Linked DNA regions of Methylovirgula sp. 4M-Z18. The protein of the gene in region 2 interacts with the protein of the main gene of each other region in a pairwise test. Links are inferred from orthologs where the notes say so. Each region holds a gene or a part of one and is shown on either strand. Other genes may lie near its edges. The genes, in order: V9T28_RS12535 and V9T28_RS19990.

Region 1 (9,246 bases), 1.6 Mb from region 2 along the record:
CAAGACGGGACCGCGACACGGGTTGCCTTCGGCGTCCTTAACCTCGCACATCGCAACGGCAATGCCGCGCCGGAGCGCCTGGACGGCAAGGCCAAGGTGACCCTGGTGCTCGATGCATGCGGCTACCGCTTCGCCAAGGGACATCGGATTCGCCTGGCTCTTTCCACCGCCTATTGGCCGATGATCCTGCCGCCGCCATTCGATCCAGGCCTCACGCTCGACCAGGCGAGCCTGGAGCTTCGGCTGCCATTACTTGGGGCGTTTGAGGCGCTCGACATGCCGCAGCCGGCCAATCCCAATCCGCTGCCGATCTACAAGAACCTCAAGCAGAGCGAGACGCGGCGCAAGGTCATCCGTGATCTGAACGCGCACCGGACGGATTATTGTATCTACGAAGATACCGGGCTCAATGAACATCCCGAGACGGGCCTCGCGGCGCGGCAGGTTCGTGACGAAGTTTGGTCGATTTCGCCGGACGACCCGTTGTCCATGACGGGGCGGTCGAGCTGGATCTGCGAGATGCAAAGACCGGGTTGGTCGGTGCGGAGCGAGAGTACGGCGAGCATCTCCTGTACCGAGACCCATTGGCGCATCAGCGCCACGGTCCGCGCCTATGAGGGCGAGGCGGAAGTCTTCTGCAAGGACTTCAGCAGCGAAGTGCCGCGCGACTTCATGTGACGTAAGTTCAGGCGGACGAAAAAGTCCGCCTGAACTTTTCGGCTCAAACGCCCTGGCGTTGCAGCCAATATTCGAGCAGACCGACTTGCCAGAGTTTCGAGGCGCCGGCCGGCGTCAGTTGGGTGAGCGGGTTGTCGAGAAGGTTCTGTACCGCCGACGCGTTGAAAATGCCGCGCTTGCGAATGTTGTCGATCGACAGCACACCGCGCAACATCGACAGCGTTCTGCCCTGCACCTGGTTCAAGGCCGGAACCGGGAAATAGCCCTTGGGGCGATCGACGACAGCCTTCGGTAGAAGCTTGCGGCCGAGGCGCTTCAGGATCGCCTTGCCGCCATCCGCCATTTTGTACCCGAGCGGCATGCTCGCGGCGAGGTCGACCACCTTGTCGTCGAGGAACGGCACGCGCGCCTCGAGCCCGGCGGCCATCGTCATATTGTCGACGCGGCTGAGCGGCCCGTTCGCCATCGCGAAGGTGCTCTCGTAGGCCAGGAGATTGTCGATCGGATGGGGCGAGCCGTTCGCCGTCGCAAGGCTTTCGAGGAACGTGCCGGAATGTTCGTTGCTGTGGAAATGCGGCGAGACGAGACGCTTGTATTCCCCATAGCTGCGATCGGCGACCGTGTCGGCGATCGTTTGCGCCGACCGCTGGGCCGGTCCAGGCGGTTCCTGCTCCAGCTTCTCGAACCAATGGTAGCCGGCGAAGATCTCGTCGGCGCCCTGGCCCGAGAGCGCGACTTTCACGTGTTTTGCAACCTCGTGCGACAGGAGATAAAAGCCGATATTGTCGTGGCTCACCATCGGCTCCGACATCGCGCTCACGCAATCGGCAAGCGCTTCGTTCAAATCCGTATTGGGTACGAAAATCTGCGTGTGATCCGTGCCGAAATGCTCGGCCACCAGATCGGAATAAACGAATTCGTCGCCCGACTGGCCGTTCACCTCCTCGAAACCGATGGCGAAGGTCTTCAGGTCCGCGCTGTTGCGCTGCGCCGCGAGCGCAACGAGCAAGGACGAGTCGAGGCCGCCCGAGAGCAGGATGCCGGTCGGCACGTCTGCCGCGAGCTGGCGCTGCGTTGCCTTGGACAAGGTTTCCTCGGTGGCGGCGAGCCAATCCTTGACGGTGAGCGTGTGATCGGCCCGTTCCTCGTTGATCTGCAGGCGCCAATAGGTTTCTTCGTGCCGCGTGCCGTCGGGATCGATGGTCAAAATCGTCGCCGGCGGCAGTTTGCGGATGCCGGCGAGCAGGGTCAGCGGTTCAGGCACTGCGTGAAAGGTCAAATAATAATACAGGGCGTCGCGGTCGATCGACGTGTCGATCCCCTTGAATTGCAGCAACGCCGGCAGCGACGACGCAAATTCGAACGTGTCGGCTTTCTTGGTGTAGTACAGTGGCTTGATGCCCATGCGGTCGCGCGCCAAGACGAGCTTTTCGGTTTCCCAATCCCAGATGGCGAAGGCGAACATGCCGTTGAAACGTCGGATGCAGGCCTTGCCCCAGGCGTGAAAGGCTTTCAACACGACTTCGGTATCGCTGTCGGAAACGAAAACGTAACCGAGCCCTTCGAGTTCGCGCCGCAATTCGAGGAAGTTGTAAATTTCGCCGTTGAAGGTGAGGGCGAGGCCCAAGCCATGATCGACCATGGGCTGCGCCGCCCGCTCGCTGAGATCGAAAATCTTAAGCCGCCGGTGGGCGAGCGCCATATTGTTGATGCTGAAGATGCCGCGGGCATCGGGGCCGCGCGAGCGTTGATGCAGGCTCACACGTTCTAAATCTGCTGGCGACGCGTCTTGCGCGCCAAATTGATACTGGCCGGCAATTCCGCACACAGTAACCTCCAATTTTGGCTGGGAGAAATGAACCTACGGCCGCAAGACCTCTCTGCGTATGGACTATCGAACATCGTATTCTTGCTTCGAAGCGTCGATCGTAGGGTTAGCGGATCGGGGCTGCAGGCAGCCTCATCACAAGCACCCGCCAAGGCGGCAGTGCAAACATTCGCATAGCATTCCCACCGATGCCGTGCGTCGCGAGGGATATGGATCAGGCCTCAAGAAGGAAATACCCCCGTTTTTAGGCCATTTCTTGCCAATTCGCGACGAGTGGGAACCGCGAATACAATCCATGTGCCCTTTTTGTAGACAGCAAATTGGGCGTCAATCGGGCAAGGCGCGCGATTTTTGGAAAATTATATTATTGCAATACGATTCAATAAGGCGGTTGCATGTATCGAAATCTTTAGAAAGCGTTAGGAAACGCCCTCTAGTTCAGCGCTGACCAGCAGCCATTCCTCTTCCGCGGCCGCCAGCGCCTTGTCGAGTTCGGCGCGCTGACGCGAGAGTTCCGCTGCTTTTGCCGGCTCTTTGACGAAGGTTTCCGGCTCCGCCAGCGCCGCGTCGATCTTGCCCCGCAGCGTCTCGAATTTCGCGATCCGCTCTTCCAGCGCGGCGAGCTTGCGGCGGAGCGCACCTAATTCCCTATTCGACAAGACATTGTCCCGGCGCGCCGTCTCGTCCGGCTCTGCGTTGCGCCCGGCCTCCGGTTTCGTCTTTCTGCCATTGCCGGCGGGTTCGGACTTGCTCAGGACGATCTTTTTGTAATCGTCCATGTCGCCGTCGAAGGGCTTGCAGGTGCCGCCCGCCACCAGCCACAGGCGGTCGGCGCAGGCATCAAGCAGATAGCGGTCGTGCGAAACGAGGATGATCGCACCCTGATAGGCGTTGATCGCCTCGATTAGGGCAGAGCGGCTATCGATGTCGAGGTGGTTGGTCGGTTCGTCCATGATCAGCAATTGCGGCCCGTGGAAGGTCGCGAGGCCCATCAGCAGCCGGGCTTTTTCGCCGCCCGAAAGCTGGGTGATCGGCGTGTCTGCCTTCTGGCCCTGAAATCCCATCTGCGCCGCCCGGGTGCGGATGCGCGCCTCGCTCTGATCCTTCATCAGTGGCGCGATATGGCTGTAGGGCGTGCCGGAGGTGTCGAGATCGTCGATCTGGTGCTGGGCGAAAAAGCCGACATCGAGCTTCGTCGCGCGGACGATCTTGCCGCCCATCGCCTCAAGGCGGCCGGCGATCAATTTGGCGAGCGTTGATTTGCCGTTGCCGTTGGAGCCCAGAAGGCCGATCCGGTCGTCATCCGAAATGAACAGATTGAGATGGGACAGGACCTTGCGCTCGCCATAGCCGGCGCTTGCGCCGTCCATCGTGACGATGGGCGGCGAGAGCGGCTTGGCCGGCGAGGGGAAGTGGAACGGCAGCACGTCCTGATCGACGATGAGATCGATATTCTCCATCTTGGCGAGCATCTTGACGCGCGATTGCGCCTGCCGGGCCTTGGAGGCTTTCGCCTTGAAACGGTCGACGAAATCCTGCAGGTGCTTGCGGTGATCGTCCTGCTTCTTTTTCGCCTTGACCAGGAGCGCCTGCTGTTCGGCGCGCAGTTGGGCGAACTGGGTATAATTGCCGCGCCACAGGGTGAGGCGGCCCTGATCGAGATGCAGGATGTGGTCGCACACCGCGTCGAGCAGGTCGCGATCATGCGAGATCACCAGAACGGTCGCCGGATAATGGGCCAGATAATCGATGAGCCAGAGCGTGCCTTCGAGATCGAGGTAATTGGTCGGTTCGTCGAGCAGCAGCAGGTCGGGCGCCGAGAACAGCACCGCGGCGAGGGCGACACGCATACGCCAGCCGCCCGAAAATTCCGACAGGCTGCGCTGCTGCGCGTCATGATCGAAGCCGAGACCGTCCAGGATGGCGGCCGCGCGGGCCGGCGCGGAATGGGCATCGATATCGACGAGGCGCAATTGGATCTCGGAAATCCGGTGCGGATCCTTGGCCGTCTCGGCTTCCGCCAGCAGCGCCTTGCGCTCCTTGTCGGCATCGAGGACGAAGGAGATCAGGGTCTGCGGGCCGCCGGGCGCTTCCTGCTCGACCCGGCCGAGACGCAGGCCCTTGGGCGGTGTCGCTTCGCCACTCTCGGGCGACAGGTCACCGGAAATCATGTTGAACAACGTGGTCTTGCCGGCACCGTTCCGGCCGACAAACCCCACGCGGGCTCGGGCGGGAATGGCGGCGGAGGCCTTGTCGAACAACAGGCGCGGCCCGAGTCGGTAGGTGATGTCGGAGAGGATCAGCATGAGCGAGCTTTTGACGCGCCGGGCCGCGGAAGGCAAGGCCTTGGTGCAGGCGGGGAGGCGCGACGGGATAGGTGGTCGGGTTTCTTCTCCTCAGGTCTCGCGCGAAATGCGTAATTCGGCCGGTGAAGTGTTGAATTTTTACATTAATAAGTTTGTTTAAGATATTAATTCTGTGTATTTTTGTATGCTATTCTAGTACTGTTGTTCAATGGGCGGGGAGGGACAACGCCCGCTGAGGATTTGGCCATCGGCCCAGCCGTCGCGATCGTTCCTCTGGCGCTGACCAAGCTCATCGGCGCCGCCGTCCGTCACGCCGAAGGGACGGACGCCCTGGAACTTCACCAAAACGATGGCGCTCGCGGCTTTCGGCCGCCCCTTTGCTTGCGATCTTGCCGATGCGCAGCTATATAGCCGCACCCTTTCCGGTCCGAACGTTCGTTCGGCCTTTTGCTCCAACCAATGGATCCTGCATGACCACTCAGCGCACGTTCTCGATCATCAAGCCCGACGCCACCCGCCGCAATCTGACCGGCGCGATCAATGCCAAGATCGAGGCGGCAGGCCTGCGCGTCGTGGCGCAGAAGCGGGTTCACATGACCCGCACCCAGGCCGAAACCTTCTACGCCGTGCACAAAGAGCGCCCGTTCTTCGGTGAGCTGGTGGAGCAGATGAGCGCTGCGCCGGTCGTGGTCCAGGTTCTCGAAGGCGAGAACGCTATTGCCCGCTATCGCGAGGTGATGGGCGCGACCAATCCGGAGAAGGCCGACGCCGGGACGATCCGCAAGGAATTCGCGCTCAACATGGGCGAAAACTCCGTCCATGGTTCGGACGCGCCCGAGACCGCCGCGGTCGAAATCGCGCAGTGGTTCGCTGGCAACGAGATCGTCGGCTAAGGCTGATACCGTTTCGTGGTATAGAACCGCCGTCCGCATTGCGGGCGGCGTTTTTTATGGAAGGCGCAGTGCGTTTTCCATAGATTGCGAGCGTGTGGGTGGAGGGGCGCTTGAGCTGAGATGCTGAGGGCATCGGTTGGCTATATTTTTGTCCGCGCCGCATAAGCCGGTTTAGCTCAGCGGCCATATGCATCACGGCCGCATTCCGGAATACAACAATAACATAGCGAGTTAGAACTCATCAGAAACTTCAATTGGTCTTCTCAGACGAAAACTGATCAGGATAATATATCAGGAAGAGTTGAGGCTCGCATGAACGTCCAAGCCAAGATCACCCGCCGCCCGTCGGTCTGCCCGCACGATTGCCCTTCGGCCTGTTCGCTCGAGGTCGAGGTCATCGACGGCCAGCGGATCGGGCGGGTGCATGGCGCCGAGGATCAGACTTATACGGCGGGTGTGATCTGCGCCAAAGTGGCTCGCTATGCGGAGCGTATCCACCATCCGGACCGCCTATTGTACCCGATGAAGCGCATTGGGCCGAAAGGCTCGGGCCAATTCGAGCGGATCGGTTGGGACGAGGCGATGGCTACCATTGCCGAGCGGTTCCATGCGGCCGAGCGCGACTTCGGGGCGGAATCTGTCTGGCCTTATTATTATGCCGGCACGATGGGCCGAGTGATGCGCGATGGCATCAACCGCCTGACCCACGTGAAGAAATATTCGCGGTTCTTCGGCACGATCTGCGTTAATGGCGCGTGGCCCGGCTATATCGCCGGAACGGGCTTTTTGCGCGGGCCGGATCCGCGCGAAATGGCGAAGTCCGATTGCGTGGTCATCTGGGGCACCAATGCGGTGGCAACCCAGGTCAATGTGATGACCCACGCCACAAGGGCCCGCAAGGAGCGGGGCGCCAGGATCGTCGTGATCGACGTCTATGAGACGCCGACCATGAAGCAGGCCGACCTGAAGTTGATTCTGCGGCCCGGCACCGATGGCGCGCTCGCCTGCGCGGTCATGCACGTGCTGTTTCGCGACGGGCTCGCGGATTGGGATTATCTTGAGAAATTCACCGACGCACCGCGCGAACTGCAGCAGCACCTCACCACGCGAGACCCACAATGGGCATCGGCGATCACCGGCCTGAGCGTTGACGAGATCGAGGCGTTCGCCACGCTGGTCGGGACGACCAAGAAGACGTTCTTCCGCCTCGGCTACGGATTTTCGCGGCAGCGCAATGGCGTCGTGAACATGCATGCGGCAAGCTGCGTCGCCGCGGTGACGGGCGCCTGGCAGCATGAGGGCGGCGGCGCCTTTCACAGCAACAGTGGCATCTTCCATTGGCGGACGAGCCTGAACGAGGGGCTCGATCGATTGGACCGTTCGGTCCGCATGCTCGACCAGTCGCGCATCGGCGCGATCCTGACCGGGGATCCGGGGGCGCTGAAAGGCGGGCCGCCGGTCAAGGCCATGCTGATCCAGAACACCAATCCGGTCTCGGTCGCGCCCGATCAGACGCTGGTGAAACAGGGCTTCGCCCGCGAGGATCTCTTCGTCGCCGTGCATGAGCAATTCATGACCGACACGGCGAAAATGGCGGATATCGTCTTGCCGGCGACCATGTTCCTCGAGCATGACGACATTTATTCCGGCGGCGGTCACCAGCACATTGCCTTCGGCGGCAAGCTAATCGACGCACCGGCCGAATGCCGCAGCAACCACGAGGTCATTTGCGATCTGGCCCAACGGGTCGGCGCGAGCCATCCGGGCTTTGACATGAGCCCGCGCGAGATTGTCGATGAGACGCTGCAGAAGTCTGGTTGGGGCACGCTTGCCAACCTCGAAGCCTCCAAATGGATCGATTGTCAGCCGAAATTCGAGCAGGCCCATTATCTGACCGGGTTCGGCTGGCCGGACGGCAAATTCCGTTTCAAGCCGGTCTGGGCCAAGGTTCCCTTCAGCAACGACGGCCTGATGGGGCCATGGCAAGAGATGCCGACGCTGCCCGACCATTGGGCGGTGAACGAAGCGGCGACCGAAGCCTATCCGTTCAAACTGACGACATCGCCGGCGCGCAATTTCCTCAACAGCACGTTCACCGAAACGCCCACGTCGTTGCGGCAAGAGCGGCGCCCGGATGTGATGGTTCATCCGGACGATGCAGCGGCGCTCGGCATCGGCGACGGCGATCGCGTCATTCTCGCCAACCGGCGCGGCGAAGTGCGCCTGCACGCCAAATTCTTCGCCGGACTGCCGCGCGGCGTGCTGGTTGCGGAAGGAATATGGCCGAACGCGGCCTATGAAGATGGCCGCGGCATCAATACCTTGACGGGGAGCGACCCGATCGCGCCCTTCGGCGGCGCGGCGTTCCATGACATCCATGTCGCCCTTCGCAGGGAGTCAAACTGAAGACATATTCGATTGACATTACAATATTACAAGACTTCACGGGGCGTCGGCTGGAGTGATTGGCGTGGATGTTGATGTGTGCACGACAAAGATTCGAGCGTGCGGAACTGCGCACTTTGTCAGGCGGCTGGAAAAAGATTTGTAGAGACGAGTTTCAATGGCAATGATCTCATACGCGCAAAATCACGAAGACATCCTTTTGTGGCGCGCGCTCAAACATATCGACGCGGGCTTTTATGTCGATGTGGGGGCCAACGATCCGCAAGAAGATTCGGTCACGAAGCTATTTTATGACCGCGGCTGGCGCGGCATCAACATCGAGCCCGTGTCCGAGTATTTCACCCGCCTTCAATCGGAGCGGCCGCGCGACATCAATCTGCAGGTTGCGGTGGGGGCGGAGGACGGTTCAGGTTCATTTTATGAGACGAAGACACGCGGCTGGGCGACGTCGGATCGCACGATCGGCGAAGAGTATGTGCAAAAGGGCGAAGCCCTGAAAGTCGAGGTCGAAAGGCGGAGCCTCGATTCCATCTTTGGACAATGTAATCCGCCGGCGATTCACTTTCTGAAAATCGATGTCGAAGGGGCCGAAAAGGAGGTTCTTGCCGGGCTCGATTTTCAGCGCTTTCGCCCGTGGATCATCGTGGTCGAAGCGCTCGATCCCATCGACCACCGGGACCGGTCGCAAGAATGGGAGGCCGCCATTCTCGCAGGCGGCTACGACAAGGTCTATTTCGATGGGCTCAACCGGTATTATTTGGCCGCCGAGCATTCTGATTTGCGTCCCGCCTTTGCCGCGCAGCCAAATGTCCTGGACGGGTTCCGCCGGGCATCGGAGGTTTGGCAAGAAGAGGCCTTGATCAAGCATCACGCGGTCATCCAGGCGCAAGCGGATGCGCTGGCGCAAGCCGAACGCCAGCTTGCGGAAGCGGAAGCGAAACATGCCCGCGAGAGCGAGCAACAGGCCAAGAGCCGCGATGACGCTCTGCGTCGCGCGACGCGTTATGCGGAGCAGGTCAGAGAGTTGCGCCGCACGATTCTGGCGCGGGATGTGGCATTGGCGCAGATGCAGCAGCGGGCGAACGAGGCCGAGGCGAATTACCAAGGCGTCTTGTCGTCAAATTTTTGGCGCGCG
Region 2 (9,814 bases):
CCGACCGCCGCGCCGAGCGCGTCAGCGACGGCGCGCTGGCTGGGTTCGAGCGGAGTTACGGCAAAATCAGGGTTTGGCGTTTCCGCAACCGGCTCGGGCGGCAGGTGAACCGCCTCCAATGCACCGGCATCGATGAGCGCATCGATCACCGCGGTCGAGCAGCCCGCCGCATGGGCCAGCGCCGATTTGGACAGGGCAAATCCTTCCGCGGCCGCCTCCAGCACCCGCCGCCGCGCCGGCGTGAGGCGCTCCGGCACCGCCAGCCCGCGACGCACGCCGATGCGCAGCGGCTCCGGCCCGACATGCTCGGGCGCGCGCACCGCCATGCGCAGCACCATGCCGCGTGGCGCCAGGGTCCAGCGGGCGATCCAATCGACCAACTTGCGCATGGCCGGCCGCAGCGGCGCGATGTCGCGGCGCTGCTTGATCTCGCGCAGATTGCCGCCTGATTCTGCCCGCACCGCCCAGACAATGCCCGTCGCCTCGCGCGTGCCAAGCGGGACGAGCACAAAATCGCCGGGCTGCAGAGCCATGTCCGCAGGGACGCGGTAGGAATAGACCTGATCGACGGCGACGGGGACGAGAATGTCGGCGACAAAGCTCAAGGCACCAGCCTGGGTAAGGAGCGGCAAACCGCGGTTGAGATAAATTTCGACCGATTCGCTGATATAGTCCCGAAAAAAGCGACGGATCGCGCCGTCTCCGTACCGGCTAAACGCGGGAAAAGGAAGCGGTGCTTCGGAAGACGGGCAAAGCAACCAATCCTTCACGAAACCCCGTCATCTTGACGGCATGAACGATATGGACGCCATCGCCTTCCCCGCCGCGCCGGATCTCGCCGCCGAGGCACGCGCCTGGTTCGCGCATATCGGCGTCGAGCGGCGCATGTCGCCCAAGACGGTGGAAGCCTATGGACGCGACCTGCGGCAGTTCCTGACATTCCTGACCGAGCATAACGGCGCGCTGCCGGGCTGCGCCAGTTTCACCTCTCTGAAACCGACCGACATCCGCGCCTTCATGGCTCGCCGCCGTAATGAGGGCATCGAGAGCCGCTCGCTGATGCGTATATTGTCCGGCATCCGGTCTTTCGCCCGGCATCTGGAGCGGGAAGGCAAGGCAAAAGTGTCCGCCTTCTCCGCCGTCCGCACACCAAAAATCGCCCGCAGCCTGCCAAAGCCGCTGGCCGCCGAAGCCGCCCGGCGCGTGACGCAGACCGACACGCGCGCCGGGGAAGAGCGCGAACCCTGGGTGCTGGCGCGCGACGCCGCCGTGCTCGCCCTGCTCTATGGCGCGGGCTTGCGCATTTCCGAAGCCCTGGGGATCACGCGGGCGGCGGCGCCGGTCGGGGAGATCGATGCCGTCACCGTGCTCGGCAAGGGCGGCAAGCAGCGCGCAGCGCCCGTCATCGCGCCGGTGCGCCGGGCGGTCGAGGATTATCTTGCGCTCTGCCCCTATGTGTTGAAGCCGGATGGGCCATTGTTCGTCGGGCAAAAGGGCGGACCGCTCAGCTCGCGCATCATTCAGCTTGCCATGCAGCGGCTGCGCGGTGCGCTCGGCCTGCCCGATACCGCAACCCCGCACGCCCTGCGCCATTCCTTCGCGACCCATCTCTTAGGGAACGGCGGCGATTTGCGCACAATTCAGGAATTGCTTGGCCACGCGTCGCTCTCGACGACGCAGATCTACACGGCGGTGGATTCGGCCCGGCTGCTGGCGGCCTATCGCGCCGCCCATCCGCGCGGCCGATGATCCAGCCTCACGCCCGGCGCGTCCGTGTGTAGCGCCACAGCGCGACGAGCCGCCGCCAGAGCGAATGATGGTGGCTATTGGTGAGCCCCTCGTATTGCAGCGCGGTCTTGATCCACGCCTTGATCGGCGCGGTCTGCTCATGCGCCCATGCGTGGGCCTTCATGACCCATTCGTAGAGCGTCTTGAACCACCCGATCGACAAGAGCTTGTCGCGGCACATGGTGAACAGATAAGCGATCAGGCCGTAGCGCACGATCTCGGCAAAAAGGTAAACGCCGCCGGCAAAAAGCCAATGGTGATGCGCCGCGAGCCAAATGGCAGCGATCTTGAAAATCTCCGGCAACAGCAGCGGGATGAGAAAGATCAGCAGGGTCGGATAAGGCGGCAGGGTCTCCATGAAGGCGGCGACCCGCCGCTTCAGCCCCTCCAGCGGCAGGATGGCGATGAACCAGCCAATGATCGGATGCAGGTGGTCCCACAGCCAGGAGAGGCCGAGAAAGATAAGAGCCGTTGCCAGCCACAGCGCTTTTTTAATCGCACGCATCAATCGCCCCAATTTTGGTCGCCCGCACTATAGCAGGAATTGTGGCGAGATTGACGGGGCGGTCTGAACAGACTGCGGCCTTGCGGGCCGCGGTCCATTCCGCTCAAATATGGATCGAGCGCTTCTCGACCCCCATGGCTGCTTCCTTCACCGCCTCCGACATGGTCGGATGGGCGTGGCAGGTGCGAGCAAGGTCCTCGGACGAACCGCCGAATTCCATCAGCACCGCCGCCTCGTGGATCATTTCGCCGGCGCCGAAGCCCACGATATGCGCGCCGAGCACTGCGTCGGTCGCAGCATCGGCCAAGATCTTCACGAAGCCGTCCGTGTGGCGCATCGCGCGGGCGCGGCCATTGGCCGTGAAGGGGAATTTACCGACTTTGTAGGCAATGCCCGCCGCCTTGAGGTCCTCTTCGGTCTTGCCGACGGACGCGATCTCCGGCGAGGTATAAACGACCGCCGGAATGACGTTGTAATTCACATGGCCATGCTGGCCCGCGAGCATCTCCGCGATCGCGACGCCCTCGTCCTCGGCCTTATGGGCCAGCATCGGTCCACGCACCACGTCGCCGATGGCATAGATGCCAGGCACGTTGGTGGCGAAATGCTCGTCGATCACGACGCGCCCGCGCTCGGTGGCGACCCCGGCCGCCTCAAGGCCGAGACCCTCGATATAGGGAGTGCGGCCGGTCGCGATCAGCACGCGCTCGGCCTGCAACGTTTCCGCCGCGCCGCCGGCGACCGGTTCGAACGTCACATCCGCGCCGGAGGCAGAGGTGGTGACCCCGGTCACTTTCGAGGCAAGGCGGAATTTGATGCCCTGCTTTTCCAGCATGCGCTGGACCTGTTTGACGACTTCGCCGTCCATGCCGGGCAAAATGCGATCGAGGAATTCGATCACCGTCACCTCGGCGCCAAGCCGGCGCCAGACCGAGCCGAGCTCCAGGCCGATGACGCCCGCACCGACGACGACGATATGGGCCGGGACCTTGTCGAGTTCGAGCGCGCCGGTCGATGAAATCACGATCTTCTCGTCGATCGGGATGAAATTGCCGTCCCTGTCGCGCAATTTGGCGACATCGGAACCGGTCGCGATCACGATGTTCTTGGTCTCGAGTTCCCTCACCTTACCGTCCTCGCCGGTGACATTCACCTTGCCGGCGCCCGCGATGGCGCCCGTGCCGATATAGCTCTCGATCTTGTTCTTCTTGAACAGGAAGGCGACGCCCTGCACGTTCGCATTCACCGTATCGGTCTTGTGCTTCATCATCGCGATAAGATCGAGCTTCGGCGTATCGACGACGATGCCGAGCGGCGCAAAGCCGTGCGCCGCTTCATCGAACAATTCGGATGCGTGCAGCAACGCTTTCGACGGAATGCAGCCGATATTGAGGCAGGTGCCGCCGAAGGTCTTGCGCTTCTCGACCACGGCCACTTTGAGCCCGAGTTGCGCCGCGCGAATGGCGCAGACATAGCCGCCGGGGCCGGAACCGATTACCACAAGATCATAGGCAGACATCATTCAACTCCAAACGCGAGAAGGCTGCGCGCGAAAGGCGCGGGGGGTCAGTAGCAGCGCACGCCCCAATAGGTTTCGCGGCAATAGGCGGGGCCGGGGTAGAAATAGGCCGGCTCGTAATAATAGGGCGCGCCGCCCATGCGCGCATGGCGCAGATCGTAGCGGCACTGCTTGTATTCTTTCGTCTTCGGGGTCTCGCCGTAGCTGCGGCAGATGGCATCATCGTTGGCGTCCGAATTGGGCGGCACCTCCACAGTGGCGACGCACCCCGACAGACCGAGACCAAGACCCAGAAGCGCAAGAGCGAGAAAAGACGAACGCATGGAAGTCTCCCCAGGGTGTTCTTTCGCGACAGGCCAATGCGCCGATCCGCGCGCAGCACAGCACATGTCGACTGCGCGCCGAAACGACCCGCAGTCGACTAAAGTACAATCACAGATCCAAGACAAGCCGCGCCGGATCTTCCAATGCTTCCTTGACGCGCACCAGGAAGGTGACCGCTTCCTTGCCGTCGACGATGCGGTGGTCGTAGGAGAGCGCCAGATACATCATCGGGCGGATTTCGAGCTTGCCGCCGATCACCATCGGCCGCTCCTGGATCTTGTGCATGCCAAGAATGCCCGATTGCGGCGCGTTCAGAATCGGCGTCGACATCAGCGAGCCGTAGATGCCGCCATTGGTGATCGTGAACGTGCCGCCCTGCATCTCTTCGAGCTTGAGCTGGCCGTCACGGGCGCGCTTGCCGAAATCGCCGATCGTCTTCTCGATCTGCGCCAGGCTGAGCCGATCCGCATCACGCACCACCGGCACGACAAGGCCCTTGTCGGTGCCGACCGCGATGCCGACGTGATAATAGTTCTTATAGACGAGATCCGTGCCGTCGATCTCGGCGTTCACCGCCGGGATTTCCTTGAGCGCCTGGGTGCAGGCCTTGGCGAAGAAGCTCATGAAGCCGAGCTTCACGCCGTGCTTCTTCTCGAACACGTCCTTGTATTTGGTGCGCAGGGCCATCACTTCGGTCATGTCGACCTCGTTGAAGGTCGTCAGCATCGCGGCGGTGTTCTGTGCGTCCTTGAGGCGGCGGGCGATAGTCTGGCGCAATTTCGTCATGCGCACGCGCTCTTCGCGGGAGGCATCGTCGGGCGCGGAGGGCGCGCGGACGCTCACCGGCGCAGGAGCGGCCGGCGGCAAAGTCACTTGGCCGATGACCGGCGCGCTTGGGCTCGCAATGGCGGCGAGCACATCGCCCTTCAGCACCTGGCCGCGCTTGCCGGAGCCGGCGACATCGGCAACCGCAATATTGCTCTCAGCGGCGAGCTTGGCCGCGGACGGCGCGGGCGGCATCGAAGTTGCGGCCACGGCAGCTTCGGCTTTCGCGGCAGGGGCCGGGGCTTCCGCCTTCGGCGCCGGAGCCTCAGCCTTTGCGGCGGGGGCCGCGGCCGCTGCAGCGCCGCCTGCGCCGATCTGGCCGAGCAGCGCGCCGACGCCGACCGTCTCGCCTTCCTTGGCGACGATCTCGGCCAGCGTTCCCGAGGCGGGCGCGTTGACTTCCAACGTCACCTTGTCGGTCTCGAGTTCGAGCACGGGCTCGTCGGCCTTCACGGCTTCGCCGATCTTCTTGAACCAGCGGCCGATGGTCGCCTCGGTGACGGATTCGCCCAGAGTTGGAACACGGATTTCGGTCATGATGATAACTTTCGATATGTCTATCTTTGAAGAAAAACCGGCGCGGGTTGCGCGCCGGCCGTTTTATTCGGCATAGGCTTGATCGAGGAAGTCCTTGAGCTGGGCGAGATGCTTCGACATCAGGCCGGTCGCGGTCGCGGCGGAGGCCGGACGTCCGACATAGCGCGCGCGCTTGACCTTGCTGCCGATCTGATTGAGCACCCATTCGAGCAGCGGTTCGACAAAGCTCCAGGCTCCCATGTTCTTGGGCTCTTCCTGGCACCAGATGAACTCGGCCTTCTTGAAGCGCGACAATTCATTGACCAGGGCTTTCGCCGGGAACGGATAGAGCTGTTCGACGCGCAGGATATAAACGTCGTCGATGCCGCGCTTCTCGCGCTCCTCGTAAAGATCGTAATAGACCTTGCCCGAGCACAGGATGACGCGGCGGATCTTCTCGTCCTTCACGAGCTTGATCTTCTCGCCCTTGTGCGATTCGGCGTCATCCCACAGCAGGCGGTGGAAGGACGAACCGACCGTCATGTCGTCGAGGGTCGAGACGGCGCGCTTGTGGCGCAGCAGGCTCTTCGGCGTCATCAGGATCAGCGGCTTGCGGATCTCGCGCTTGAGCTGCCGGCGCAGGATGTGGAAGTAATTGGCCGGCGTCGAGCAATTCGCCACCTGCATATTGTCTTCCGCGCACATCTGCAGATAGCGCTCGAGCCGAGCCGAGGAATGTTCCGGCCCCTGGCCCTCATAGCCGTGCGGCAGCAGGCACACGAGACCGGACATGCGCAGCCATTTGCGTTCGCCCGACGACACGAACTGATCGAACAGGACCTGCGCGCCATTGGCGAAATCGCCGAACTGCGCTTCCCACAAGGTCAGGGCGTTCGGCTCGGACAGCGAATAGCCGTATTCGAACCCGAGCACCGCCTCTTCCGAGAGCATCGAATTGATGACCTCGTAACGCGCCTGGCCGTCGCGGATGTGGTTGAGCGGCACGTAGCGCGCTTCCGTCTCCTGATCGATCAGCACCGAATGGCGTTGCGAGAACGTGCCGCGCTCGCAATCCTGACCGGACAGGCGCACGCGGTGCCCTTCGTCGACGAGCGACCCGAAAGCCAAGGCCTCGGCCATCGCCCAATCGATGCCCTCGCCGGTCTCCACCATCTTGCGGCGGTTCTCCAGGAAGCGGCCGATGGTCTTGTGCACGCGGAAGGTCGGGGGAACTTCGGTGATCTTCTGCGCGAGTTCCTTGAGCTTGCTGATGTCGAGGCCGGTCTGGCCGCGCCGGTCGTCTTCGACGAGTTCGTTCGCCGATTTCAAGCCGACCCAGCGGCCGTCGAGCCAATCGGCCTTGTTGGGCCTATAGGCTTGCCCCGCTTCGAACTCGGCCTCCAACCGCTGCCGCCAATCGGCGCGCAACTTGTCGACTTCACCGGCGGTGACCACGCCTTCCGCAACCAGCTTTTCGGAATAAAGCTCCAGCGTCGACTTCAGGCTGCGGATCTTGCGATACATCAGCGGCTGGGTGAAGCCCGGCTCGTCGCCCTCGTTATGGCCATAGCGGCGATAGCAGAACATGTCGATGACGACGGGCTTGTGGAACTGCTGGCGGAATTCGATCGCGACTTTTGCCGCGAACACCACCGCTTCCGGATCGTCGCCGTTCACGTGGAAGATCGGCGCCTCGATCATCTTGGCCACATCCGACGGATAGGGCGTCGAGCGCGAGTAGCGCGGATAGGTCGTGAAGCCGATCTGGTTGTTGATGATGAAATGCAGCGAGCCACCGGTGCGATGGCCCTTGATGGCCGACATGCCGAAACATTCCGCCACGACGCCCTGGCCGGCGAAGGCCGCATCGCCGTGCAGCAGCAGCGGCAGCACTTTCGAGCGCTCGGAGATGTCGCTCAACTGATCCTGCTTGGCACGCACTTTGCCGAGCACGACCGGATTGACGATTTCGAGATGCGAGGGATTGGCGGTGAGCGACAGATGCACCTTGTTGCCGTCGAACTCGCGGTCCGACGAGGCGCCGAGGTGATATTTCACGTCGCCCGAGCCTTCCACATCGTCGGGCGCGAACGAACCGCCGCGGAACTCATGGAACAGCGCGCGATGCGGCTTGTTCATGACCTGGGTGAGCACGTTGAGCCGGCCACGATGCGCCATGCCGAGCACCATATCGCGCACGCCCAATTGGCCGCCGCGCTTGATGATCTGCTCCAGCGCCGGAATCAGCGATTCCGCGCCGTCGAGGCCAAAGCGCTTGGTCCCGGTGAATTTCACGTCGAGATATTTCTCGAAGCCTTCGGCCTCGACGAGCTTCGAGAGAATCGCACGCTTGCCCTCGCGGGTGAAGGAGATCTCCTTATCCGGCCCCTCGATGCGGCGCTGCAGCCAGTCCTTGGCCGCAGGGTCGCTGATGTGCATGAACTCGAAGCCGATCGTGCTGCAATAGGTGCGGCGCAAAATGCCGAGCATTTCGCGGATCGTCGCATATTCCAGACCGAGCACGTTATCGATGAAGATCTTGCGGTCCCAATCGGCCTCGGAGAAGCCATAAGACGAGGGATGCAATTCCTCATGATCCTTCTGTGGCTCGAGGCCCAAAGGATCGAGGTTCGCGTAGAGATGGCCGCGCATACGATAGGCGCGCACCATCATCACGGCGCGTACCGAATCGCGCGTTGCCTGCAGCACATCGGCGGCGGATATGTCCGCGCCCTTCGCAGCCGCTTTCGCCTTGACCTTGTCGGTCAGCATCTTCTCGACCTGCGGCCAATTGCCGTCGAGCGCGGACACCAATTCGCCATTGGCATGAATCGGCCAGTTGGGCTTCGTCCACGACGCGCCCTTGGCGGATTTCTCGACCGCGGTGCGGTCATCGTTCAGTGCGTCGAAAAATTCGCGCCACGCCGGCTCGACCGCATTCGGGTCGGCCTCATAGCGGGCCTGCAAATTTTCAATATAAGCCGCGTTGGCACCGTAAAGAAATGATGTCGAAAGCAGCGCTTCGTTTTGATCCTGGCGTGCCATGGTTACACCCTTTGTTCGCAGGCTCTTCCACCTGCAAATATGTTTTAGTCAACGATAAACAGCTTGGCGCCGATCGCCGTGCTTGAACGATGCGGTTCAGCATCATCAGCCACTTGGTAAGACATGCCGGGGAGCAGCTTGAATGTGCGCCCGTCAGCCAGCACCGTGTCCAATTCGCCCTCGAGGCAGAACAGGACGTGACCTTTCGAACACCAGTGATCGGCTTCATACCCTGCCGTATATTCGACCATCCGCACGCGGATCTGGTTGCCTTCCGGACCAAACACCCGCGTACGCCACACAGCATGACCGGCATCGCCCGCGTGCCGGGTTGCACCAACTTGCTCCCAGTCGACCACGTTGAAGGCGATGTCGGTCATTCGCATCTCATTATCCCTTCAACACATCCACCAAGGTCTTGCCGAGCCTTGCGGGCGACGGCGAGACGCGGATGCCGGCGGCTTCCATCGCCGCGATCTTGTCCTCGGCGCCGCCTTTGCCGCCGGCGATGATCGCCCCGGCATGGCCCATACGGCGTCCGGGAGGCGCGGTGCGGCCGGCGATGAAGCCGACGACCGGTTTCTTCCGGCCGCGCTTCGCCTCGTCGGCGAGGAACTGCGCCGCGTCCTCTTCGGCGGAGCCGCCGATTTCACCGATCATGATGATCGAATCGGTCTTTTCGTCGGCGAGGAACATCTCCAGCACGTCGATGAATTCGGTGCCCTTGACCGGGTCGCCGCCGATGCCCACCGCCGTCGTCTGGCCGAGGCCTTCCTGCGTCGTCTGGAACACGGCTTCGTAGGTCAGCGTGCCGGAGCGCGAGACGATGCCGACATTGCCGGGCTTGAAAATATTGCCCGGCATGATGCCGATCTTGCATTCGCCGGCCGTCATGACGCCAGGGCAATTCGGGCCGATCAGCCGCGACTTGGAGCCGGACAGCGCCCGCTTCACCTTCACCATGTCCTCGACCGGGATGCCTTCGGTGATGCAGACGATGAGCGGAATTTCCGCCTGGATCGCTTCGCAGATCGCATCCGCCGCCCCCGGCGGCGGTACGTAGATGACGGACGCATCGGCGCCAGTCGCGTCTTTGGCTTCCATCACCGTGTCGAACACCGGCAGGCCGAGATGCCGCGAACCACCCTTGCCGGGCGACGTGCCGCCAACGATCTTGGTGCCGTATGCAATCGCCTGTTCGGAATGGAACGTGCCGTTCTTGCCGGTGAAACCTTGGGTGATGACTTTGGTATTTGCGTCGATCAGAACGGACATTAGCGAACCTCCTTCAC

Evidence for each region.
Region 1: the proteins of V9T28_RS19990 (region 2) and V9T28_RS12535 interact in binary tests that used the Escherichia coli proteins (3 or more experiments, as listed by UniProt). The link is inferred for Methylovirgula sp. 4M-Z18 from one-to-one orthologs.

What each region holds. Positions count from the first base shown.
Region 1 is NZ_CP149574.1:2,696,290-2,705,535, reverse strand. The notes cover bases 2,370-5,322. They hold V9T28_RS12535 (ABC-F family ATP-binding cassette domain-containing protein), read right to left. Parts: upstream 4,813-5,322; coding sequence 2,926-4,812; downstream 2,370-2,925. Other genes in these bases: ndk (nucleoside-diphosphate kinase), read left to right, coding at 5,283-5,322; V9T28_RS12530 (hypothetical protein), read left to right, coding at 4,811-4,972; V9T28_RS12540 (N-acetylglutaminylglutamine amidotransferase), read right to left, coding at 2,370-2,506. Outside these bases: V9T28_RS12545 (CocE/NonD family hydrolase), read left to right, coding at 1-678; more of V9T28_RS12540, read right to left, coding at 722-2,369; more of ndk, read left to right, coding at 5,323-5,705; V9T28_RS12520 (molybdopterin-containing oxidoreductase family protein), read left to right, coding at 6,018-8,111; V9T28_RS12515 (FkbM family methyltransferase), read left to right, coding at 8,269-9,246. UniProt on the Escherichia coli protein: Genetic data indicate it may be involved in ribosome assembly or function.
Region 2 is NZ_CP149574.1:4,333,338-4,343,151, forward strand. What follows is about bases 5,362-8,882. They hold V9T28_RS19990 (2-oxoglutarate dehydrogenase E1 component), read right to left. Parts: upstream 8,523-8,882; coding sequence 5,562-8,522; downstream 5,362-5,561. Other genes in these bases: odhB (2-oxoglutarate dehydrogenase complex dihydrolipoyllysine-residue succinyltransferase), read right to left, coding at 5,362-5,498; V9T28_RS19995 (DHCW motif cupin fold protein), read right to left, coding at 8,567-8,882. Outside these bases: V9T28_RS19960 (primosomal protein N'), read right to left, coding at 1-605; V9T28_RS19965 (tyrosine recombinase XerC), read left to right, coding at 802-1,749; V9T28_RS19970 (hypothetical protein), read right to left, coding at 1,757-2,293; lpdA (dihydrolipoyl dehydrogenase), read right to left, coding at 2,397-3,812; V9T28_RS19980 (hypothetical protein), read right to left, coding at 3,860-4,135; more of odhB, read right to left, coding at 4,245-5,361; more of V9T28_RS19995, read right to left, coding at 8,883-8,908; sucD (succinate--CoA ligase subunit alpha), read right to left, coding at 8,913-9,797; sucC (ADP-forming succinate--CoA ligase subunit beta), read right to left, coding at 9,797-9,814. UniProt on the Escherichia coli protein: E1 component of the 2-oxoglutarate dehydrogenase (OGDH) complex which catalyzes the decarboxylation of 2-oxoglutarate, the first step in the conversion of 2-oxoglutarate to succinyl-CoA and CO(2).